DNA from 2 places in the Paenibacillus sp. J22FR83 genome. Region 2 is predicted to be linked to the other one. Evidence: predicted binding sites of a transcription regulator. Region 2 holds the regulator's gene; the other holds the start of a gene.
What was found. Region 2 encodes LexA, which represses DNA repair genes until DNA is damaged. Its sites were predicted from a motif close to CGAACATATGTTCG; they were not measured.
Positions count from the first base shown of each region.

Region 1: the regulator LexA is predicted to act here: its motif matches at 2,240-2,253, upstream of AC58PV_RS06520 (YolD-like family protein).

Region 1 covers NZ_JCAUAM010000003.1:121,865-126,299, reverse strand. Annotated here, with positions in the region: gene AC58PV_RS06535 (TniQ family protein) at 1-939, opposite strand, end outside; gene AC58PV_RS06530 (hypothetical protein) at 948-1,289, opposite strand; gene AC58PV_RS06525 (helix-turn-helix domain-containing protein) at 1,452-1,793, shown strand; gene AC58PV_RS06520 (YolD-like family protein) at 1,905-2,222, opposite strand; gene AC58PV_RS06515 (MBL fold metallo-hydrolase) at 2,334-3,209, opposite strand; gene AC58PV_RS06510 (copper amine oxidase N-terminal domain-containing protein) at 3,242-4,435, opposite strand, start outside.
Region 2 covers NZ_JCAUAM010000004.1:33,952-38,386, forward strand. Annotated here, with positions in the region: gene AC58PV_RS08540 (aminopeptidase) at 447-1,685, shown strand; gene lexA (transcriptional repressor LexA) at 1,756-2,373, opposite strand; gene AC58PV_RS08550 (LysM peptidoglycan-binding domain-containing protein) at 2,518-2,919, shown strand; gene AC58PV_RS08555 (DUF896 domain-containing protein) at 3,062-3,247, shown strand; gene AC58PV_RS08560 (HAD family hydrolase) at 3,289-4,083, shown strand; gene AC58PV_RS08565 (1,2-dihydroxy-3-keto-5-methylthiopentene dioxygenase) at 4,169-4,435, opposite strand, start outside.

The DNA of each region.
Region 1 (4,435 bases), on a different contig from region 2:
CACAGAAAGATCCCTTCGAACGATACCTTGATCTATTTTCCCAATCCAAAATCTTTGATATGCTTCCGCTACTTCAGATAATGACTTAATCTCAAGTATCTTTTCAAATTGCCCTTTCTGTTCGTACATTATTGAAGAATCCTTCTTCTGAATAAAATCATCGAGCACACGATAGAAATTCTGGGGGAAATCTTTGTACATCCAAAACACATTATTAAAAGCGTGTGATTGCTTTTTACTATCTCGATTATCACTTTTCTTTTTATGAAAACTGGAAATAAGCAGCTCATCGCCTAAGTAGCTTTTCATACCTTCTAGTAAAAAATAACTTAAATCTGCTAGCCTCAAGAATTCATCAATCTTTAATCCTAATATAGGATTAGCCATTGAAGGAACAAATAGACTTTTGTATAAGTACATTTGTGGCGCAATTATTGAATTAATTAGTTCAATATTCTCTGAAACAGCATTTGTCAGAGTAAATCTACATTTCTCACAGACTCCACCCATCACACTTCTCAGTGAAATGGGTGAATTACAACCATAACAATTCTCAAGAAGAACAGTACTATGTTCTAGGCAAACATTTAAAGGAAACAGAATCCAGGGTAACTTATGATACACACTTTCTTTCATACATGTTGAACAATATTTAACTCGACTTTTCATAATTAATTTAACTGCTAGATAATTGCCTAAAAGATTCTCAATTAAAGAGTTGGAATGACTATGAAGTGATTCTAAAGATTTTGTTGTTAAACTACTAATGATATTGAGTTGTTGTTGAGTATACAAATTGCTAGAATATCTTGTTAATGAGATCTCACACTCTGTTAGCATATATGAAATTGACTCATAACGATTTAGAATTGAAACCCGATGTAAATAACTAGACAAACTTTCTTCTAGATAAAAATCCGAACGTCGACAAAATGACATTCTCAAGTTTAATGTCCCCCCTTTTTCTTCAATTTGCTTTTTTGATTTTTCCACCTCTTCTTTAGTTCATTAAACGCCTCGTAATATGCTTCTATAATTTCAGAATCTATGGGTTCGGACATCATTTTCTTTGAAGCCCAAACCAAACCAACTTTTTCAAGCAGCACCAAGATAAAATCTTGTTTATCAGGAACAGCACAAACGCAGACAGTTTTATTCTCATCAATATTGGATGGGTGAAACCATTGCTCCTTAATAGCAATTGGAGTCGTGTAAAAATGACCGTTATAATTAATACCCTCACTAGTTATCTTAGCAATATCCAACGGCAGTAAATTTGTTAATATCACTATTCATCACCTCCTTCTCTTAAATCTAGTAAACTATCTTAGTAACATTATTGACTCAACTGCTAGAATTGATATATATAATTATCAAAATAAGTTTTGATATCAAACGGCGTATGTCTCTTCTTTTTTCCTTTGTCTACACTTTATATAAGAGATGTAGACATGTCTGATCATATTTTGAAATATATAGGATCTCGGATACGGGATTATCGTAAGGAAAAGGGGCTTTCCGAAGAGCAGTTAGGTGAAAGAGCAGGATTTCATTTTTCTTATATCGGTGGTATTGAAAGAGCTGAGAAAAACATTTCCATGCTTAATTTAGCTAAAATTGCTGAAGCATTGGATATTGAGGTTCACGATTTATTCAGTTATTCAAAAAGTAGTAAAACAAAACTAAGTGAAAAAGAAGAGGAAATACAAGAAATTGTAGATATACTCCTGAGGCATAATATTCGTGATGTGAAGAAGGCCAAAGTTATTATTAAAGAGGTATTTAAAGATTAATAACCCCATTCTCAAATTTGAGAACGGGGTTATTTTTCATTTCCTCTGAACTTGTTGCTTGTTATTTACACCTTTTGAGGTTGTGAACACGAAGCAACGTAAATTTCATTACTAAGTCTGTACACTTCCTGCAAAAAGACATTCAGCTCTCAGCAAAAAAAGACTGGATAACTCAAGTCTTTTGGATAAATTACTCATTATGAAAATGTAAATAGTCACTACAGGTGAGGATTGTTTCTGCACCCAATCAATGCCATTCTCGTGTGATAACTTCACCCGTCTTATCGCTTGATCCATTTGGGTAATCAAGCCTGTAAAATGAGTATCCCCTGAATCGTTATAAATTTTTACAGTTACAAACTGTTGATCAATTAAAGCCGCGGCCAACACATTTATTATTTTATTATTTTCACGAACATAGTTACTCAATAGTCTCCCCCACTCACAGAACATTTGTTCCAGTCACTCTATTTTACTTTCACTACTCGAGAGGTAAAGGGGGTAGTAAGCGCCTAGGGAAATACGTTACTACCAAACGTATTAGTCAGTTGAACTTTGTTTAGATTTACGACGTTGTTCTCCGAGCAGAAATTGATGGATGGCTTCTCTATCCCCACCGACCAGTTCCCTGCCGATCCGATTTACTAATTCACGTTCAATGAGCTGTTGGTCATCATACTCAGTAACTAGTTCGGCCAGTGCACAATACTCGTTTAAATCCTGCCAGAACTCTTCAGCCCTAACAGGCCTATGATGGGACTCGATGTACCAAGCTGCTGGGTACTGTTTAATCTTTTCTACTATCCTAAGAAAATCCCGAGCAACATAATATCGCGGTCCATCGTAAATTGCCGGTCCGAGAACATCCCCGAGAAACAGAATCTTTTCCTCGGGAATATGCATGATGCAAGAATCATTTGCATGAACACCGCCAATATGGTGGATTTGACAGGATACTGCACCTAAAAGGAGCGTTAAAGATTCGGTAAACGTAATGTTCGGAAGCACAACCTGGATGTCTCGATCTATGCCATCATATTCCTTTTTTATATAGTCAGCACAGAACTCGATCTCTTTTCCTTGCCTGACACGTTCGTCCAAAGCTTCCTCTGACCAGTCTAAGCCGAGTAGCTGTTGAAGGGCTTGATGCGTCATTTCTGTGGCGACGAGCGGTGATGATGGGTCATAAGCCGCACCGAAACTATGATCCCAGTGCCAGTGTGTCAACGCAGTTATACAAGGTCGAGAGTTATACTCATTCCTCACTGCCTCGCGGAACGTTGACGCATGACGTAGTGAGTTGCCTGCATCTAGAAAGAGAGTTCGATCATCTCCGAGGATTGCGCCTAGGATTGGTCGGTCAACAGAACCGTCAGCGGACATATAAACAAAACGTTCGGTTAACTGATGAATCATTGGCTTGCCTCCTATGGTGAAAATGGGCTCGTCTACTTACTCTTCTGTTCTTTCGCGTCCGTGATCGTGATCTCTCCATCTTCAAAAAACACTTTCATTTTCAAACTTTCACTAACAAAACGAACGGGGACTAGCGTTATTCCATCGCGAATGACAGCCGGTGAATCCAATTCCGTAGCAGCACCATTCACAAAGGCATCCTTCTGATCAATTACAAGTTCAACTTTACTTCCTTCTTTTTGAAGTATCACTCGTCTTTCTTGAGCATGCCATTCAATCTTCGCTCCTAATGCTTCCCCAATAAAGCGAATTGGCACCATGGTTCGACCATCAAGTGTGAAAGGAGCCACTTCAAGCGTGTGCTCTTGCTCATCAATAGTTGCTGCGTTGGAATCCAGCTTCAAAAATATGCTTTTAAATCCAAGCGGTGCGTGATTGACATAGTTGGATGCCGGGTCGCCGAACTTCACTGGCTGTGATTTGACTGTACCATATGGAGTTTCAACCTCAACAAGATAATACTCGCCATTTTTTATAGAACCATTATTATTGGCATATAAATCGAAGACAATGTTTCCCCTAAACGAACCAACCGGTTCTTTAACATCCTTTTTAAATCCTGGTGTCACAACCATTTCACCCTGTGTAATACCAAGCAACCACCCGGTTCCTGCTCTATTTGTTCTCCAAATGCCTGGAGCGCTGCCGCCATCCTTGTCCGTTCCACGCAGAATTACGGCTGAAATATCTGTTTTTTGTGCAAAATTAAGTTTTAATTTAAAATGTCCTTCCTTCACATGATCAGCGCCAAACTCGGCAACTCCTGTACGATCTGAATCCAAGTCCAACCAACTAAATTCCCGAATTGCTACGGGTGCGTAAGAAACTTCATTTTCTGAAAAAGGGGCTACATCCGATTTCACAGGTCCTTTACTCGTTAGGATTTCCAAATAATAATATTCACCCAGTTTCATTCCATTGTTATCCGAAGCATATAACTCAAACTGTACTTTTCCTTTAAACATGCCTAGCGTTTTTTGAAAGCTTGTATTGACGCTTTTACCATCGTGAAAAACGGCAAGTAGAGTACCAATATCCGTTTTCTCTTTCCAAGTTTTCCACATACCGTGACTTGTGTCTCTTCCATCGGCATCGGCTGTTTTCATTGTAATCGATAGGATCTCTGTTCCTTCTCCTGCGTCTAGCAAGACGGTGAGGTGACCGTC
Region 2 (4,435 bases):
ATCGGTAATGGCGAAAATAACTACATTTTTTCCATCTAAGTAGAGTTTTTGAAGAAAGTCAGTCCAAATACCTGTGTATTTTCCAGTTAATTCAAGTTTCTCATTAGTTTCTAGCCCCCAAATACACCATTTATCAACTTACCTTTCAGCAACTCAGCCCACCGGCAACTCAAAAACTTATCAACTAGCTTACCTTCCAAGCCCATCACCAAAATCCGAGCTACCAAAGCCCGATAGGGGAAAACTCATTCCCAAAATTTGACCAACATCCCTCGATAACACCTCTTGAGTAGTAGATTAGCTCAACGCAGACTCCTGTGCTCCATTCATTGCTAATCACTAATCGGGTATTGTATGATTAGAGGGACAGTTAGATACGTATCGCCCTTCAGACTCGCATAGCATGTACTGATGGGCTTTTTAATGCGAAGGAGTGTAATTGAACAATGGATAATTTAAATCGTCATTTAGAGAAGTATGCAGAGTTAGTCATTCGAATCGGTGTTAACTTAAATAAAGGTCAGGATTTGTTGGTGGAAGCACCCATTGAGACATTGGATTTAACAAGATTAATCGTGCAGAAAGCTTACGAGGCTGGAGCAAATTTTGTCCATGTGCATTGGCAGGATGATGTGGTAACTCGTAATAAATTTGACTATGCATCCGAGGATTCAATGGATTACTATCCAGAGTGGTATACGACGATGCTCGAACGTTTTGTTGAAAACGGAGGGGCTTTATTGAACATTAAAGTACCGAATCCGAATTTATACGATGGTATAGATGCCAGTTTAATTTCTCGAGCATCGAAAGCCGCTTCAACAGCAAGAAGCAAGTATCAGCAATATGTGCGAACAGGTGAGTTCAGTTGGTGTTTAATTAAAGCTCCTACGGAGGCTTGGGCTTCTATTGTGTATGGTGATCTGCCCGAGGAGCAGCGAGTTCCTGCGATGTGGGATGCTATTTTTAAAATTAACCGTGTCTATGAAGAAAATCCTATTGAGGCTTGGCAGTCACATTTGGATACGTTGAAAGCTATACATAGCTCGTTGAATGAAAGAAGTTATAAAGCATTGCGATACCGGGCTACAGGGACGGATTTACGCGTCGAGCTACCGGAAGGACATATTTGGCTAGGTGGGGATAATAAAAACTCGCGCGGTGTGCGTTACGTGGCCAACATGCCGACAGAAGAAGTGTTCACCATTCCTAACCGAACTGGTGTTAATGGTACAGTTGCAAGTACGATGCCATTAAATATCAACGGGGCTTTAGTGGACCGGTTCTCTTTTACGTTCGAAGCTGGAAAGGTAGTAGACTTTCAAGCAGAGGTGGGTTATGAGCACTTGGCACGTTTGTTGGATATGGATGAAGGCGCACGCTATTTAGGTGAGGTTGCACTCGTACCTTTTGATTCGCCGATTTCCAATTTGAATCGTATTTTCTACAACACAGGCATTGACGAGAATGCTTCATGCCACTTGGCATTGGGTAGTTGTTACCCAATTAACTTGAAGGATGGTACGAAGCTATCGAATGCAGAGTTAAAGGATCGCGGAGGGAATAGCTCATTAATTCATGTAGACTTCATGATCGGTTCTGCAGAGCTTGAAATCGATGGGGAACTGGCTGATGGTTCGATCGAACCAATCTTCCGTGCAGGGAACTGGGTATTGACGTTTTAAATGTAAAAAGCAAGGCTCTTAAGTGAAATTCACTTGGAGAGCCTTGCTTTTTTTGTGATATCTGCCGAACTTACATATCCCGGAACAATCCAATTACTCGTCCAAGAATCGTTACATTCTTCAAAAGAATAGGTTGTAAAGCGGAGTTCTCTGGTTGAAGGCGGATATGATCCTTCTCCTTGTAGAAACGCTTAACAGTAGCTTCATCATCTTCCGTCATCGCGACAACGATATCACCGTTATTCGCGGTTTGTTGTTGTTTAACGATCACATAGTCACCATTATGAATACCAGCTTCAATCATACTGTCTCCCATAATGCTCAGCATGAACACGTTGTTGTCACCGACCATACTTGTAGGAAGAGGGAAGTAATCTTCGATATTCTCAGTGGCTGTAATAGGAACACCAGCTGTTACTTTACCAACAAGGGGAACACGAGCGACGGACACTGCGAATTGAGATTCGGCGCCATCAAGCCCTAGAATTTCAATTGCACGCGGTTTGGTAGGATCTCGACGAATCATGCCTTTTTTCTCAAGACGTTCCAAATGGCCATGTACGGTAGAACTGGAGGCAAGTCCAACAGCTTCGCCGATTTCTCGAACGGAAGGCGGATACCCCTTATCTTTCACTTCGCTCTTAATGAATTCCATGATTGCTAGTTGACGCTGCGAAATTTTACTCATAAGATATCACTCCAATACTGGTAATCATTACCCAAAGTATAACATAGAACCCGAGTTCGTACAAACATAAGTTCGAGAAATGGTTGACTCAAACATGTGTTCGTGTTATTCTAAAAACAGAACAAATGTTTGGGGGATGATTTTATGTATATGGCTTATTCACAATCTAATGGAAGAACAACACTTCAAGGTACTGCTCATGCATCCAAAAGGATGACGATTAAACAGGTATATGCGAAGCTACTACTTCGTTTCTTAGTGATAGCAGTAATTCTTGGAACTGTGTTTTCATTCGGTGCGATCGTACAAGCCTATGCTGGTGAAGGCTCAGTAACAGTGTCAACACCGATCACTTCCGCACAAGCAGTAGCCAAAGCTACGCAACACGAGAAGGTTGTTATTCAGAGTGGTGATACGCTTTGGGGGATTGCAGAAGCTCACAAAAAGAAAAGTGAGAACACACGTTCTTACGTTGAGAAATTGAGATCATTTAATCACTTATCGAACAGTTCCTTGCAAGAAGGACAAGTTATATTACTACCATAATGAGCTATTAATAGTTCATGCTATAGATGATTGTTCGAGGCATAGCCACCTGTTGCTATGTCTCTTTGCGTTGTTTCCTTGACATTCCTAATCGGTGATGGCAAAGTAGTAATCATATGAAATTTTGACTGGGAGGATTACAATGAGTGACAGCATGGATAAGACAATTGAGCGAATCAATGAACTAGCTCGGAAGGCGAAGACCGTTGGCCTAACTGACGCAGAGATTGATGAGCGAAATGAGCTAAGGAAAATCTATATTAACGCATTCAGGGGTAACCTGAAAGTTCAATTAGATTCCATTAAGTTTACTGACGAAGAGAAATAACCTTACTACAATAGATACTACATTCAAAGGGGAAATGAATGATGACGTTGAAAGCTGTTCTGTTTGATTTGGATGATACACTGTTATGGGATGATCGTAGTGTGGAGGAGGCTTTTGCTGCAACATGTGCAGAGGCGGCGAAGCATGTGAATGGCTTGAACCCAGAGGAATTAGAAGCATCTGTTCGTAAAGAAGCTAGGAGTTTATATGAATCATACGAGCCGTTCCCATTTACCAAAATGATTGGGATTAACCCTTTTGAAGGACTATGGGCTAACTTCACGCAAGGCGAAGATGAGAACTTCCGTAAATTAGAGAAATTGGCTCCTGGCTACCGAACAGAATCTTGGACTAGAGGACTTGCGGGATTAGGAATTGAAGATCGTGAGTTAGGGTACAAGCTTGGGGAATTATTTGCTGCCGAACGTCGCAGTCGTCCTTATGTATATGAAGAAACCTTCCGAGTATTAGATGCGTTGAAAGGGAAATACAAACTTCTTCTTTTAACCAATGGTTCACCTGACTTGCAAAAAGAGAAATTAGCAGGAGTGCCTGAGATTGCATCCTATTTTGATCATATCGTGATTTCTGGTGAATTTGGGCAAGGGAAGCCAGCTGCCGCCATTTTCCGTTATGCTTTGGGTCTTCTAGAAATTAGTGAAGAAGAGGGCATTATGATTGGGGACAAGCTGACTACAGACATTTTAGGATCTGGAAGTATTGGCATGCGCAACATTTGGATTAATCATCACGGACTTAAGAGTGGCGATGAAATTGTACCTGCTTATGAGGTATCACGTCTTCAGGATATTTTACCGATCATCGATAAAGGTTAATTTCAATAGAAATAAAGCCCAACAGCTGCTTAAGACGCAATGGTCTAAAGTGCTATTGGGCTTTCTTGTTTGCATGAACGCTGGATTAAGCTTTAATAAAGTCAGGATCATCAATATTGTAAGCAACCCAGCCATCTTTTTCGATGAAAAGGCGAACAGCGACGATTTCACGATTTTCCATCAAGGTGAAGAAATGGTTCGTGTTTTCTGGAACGGAAATCACATCACCTGGCTCAAGTTCTACATCGAAATAGCCTAGCTCTTCGGACTTGATGATGAATATCCCTTTACCAGAAACGATAGCGCGAATTTCATCTTCGGTATGCGTGTGCACTTGTTCGAATTTCTTCAA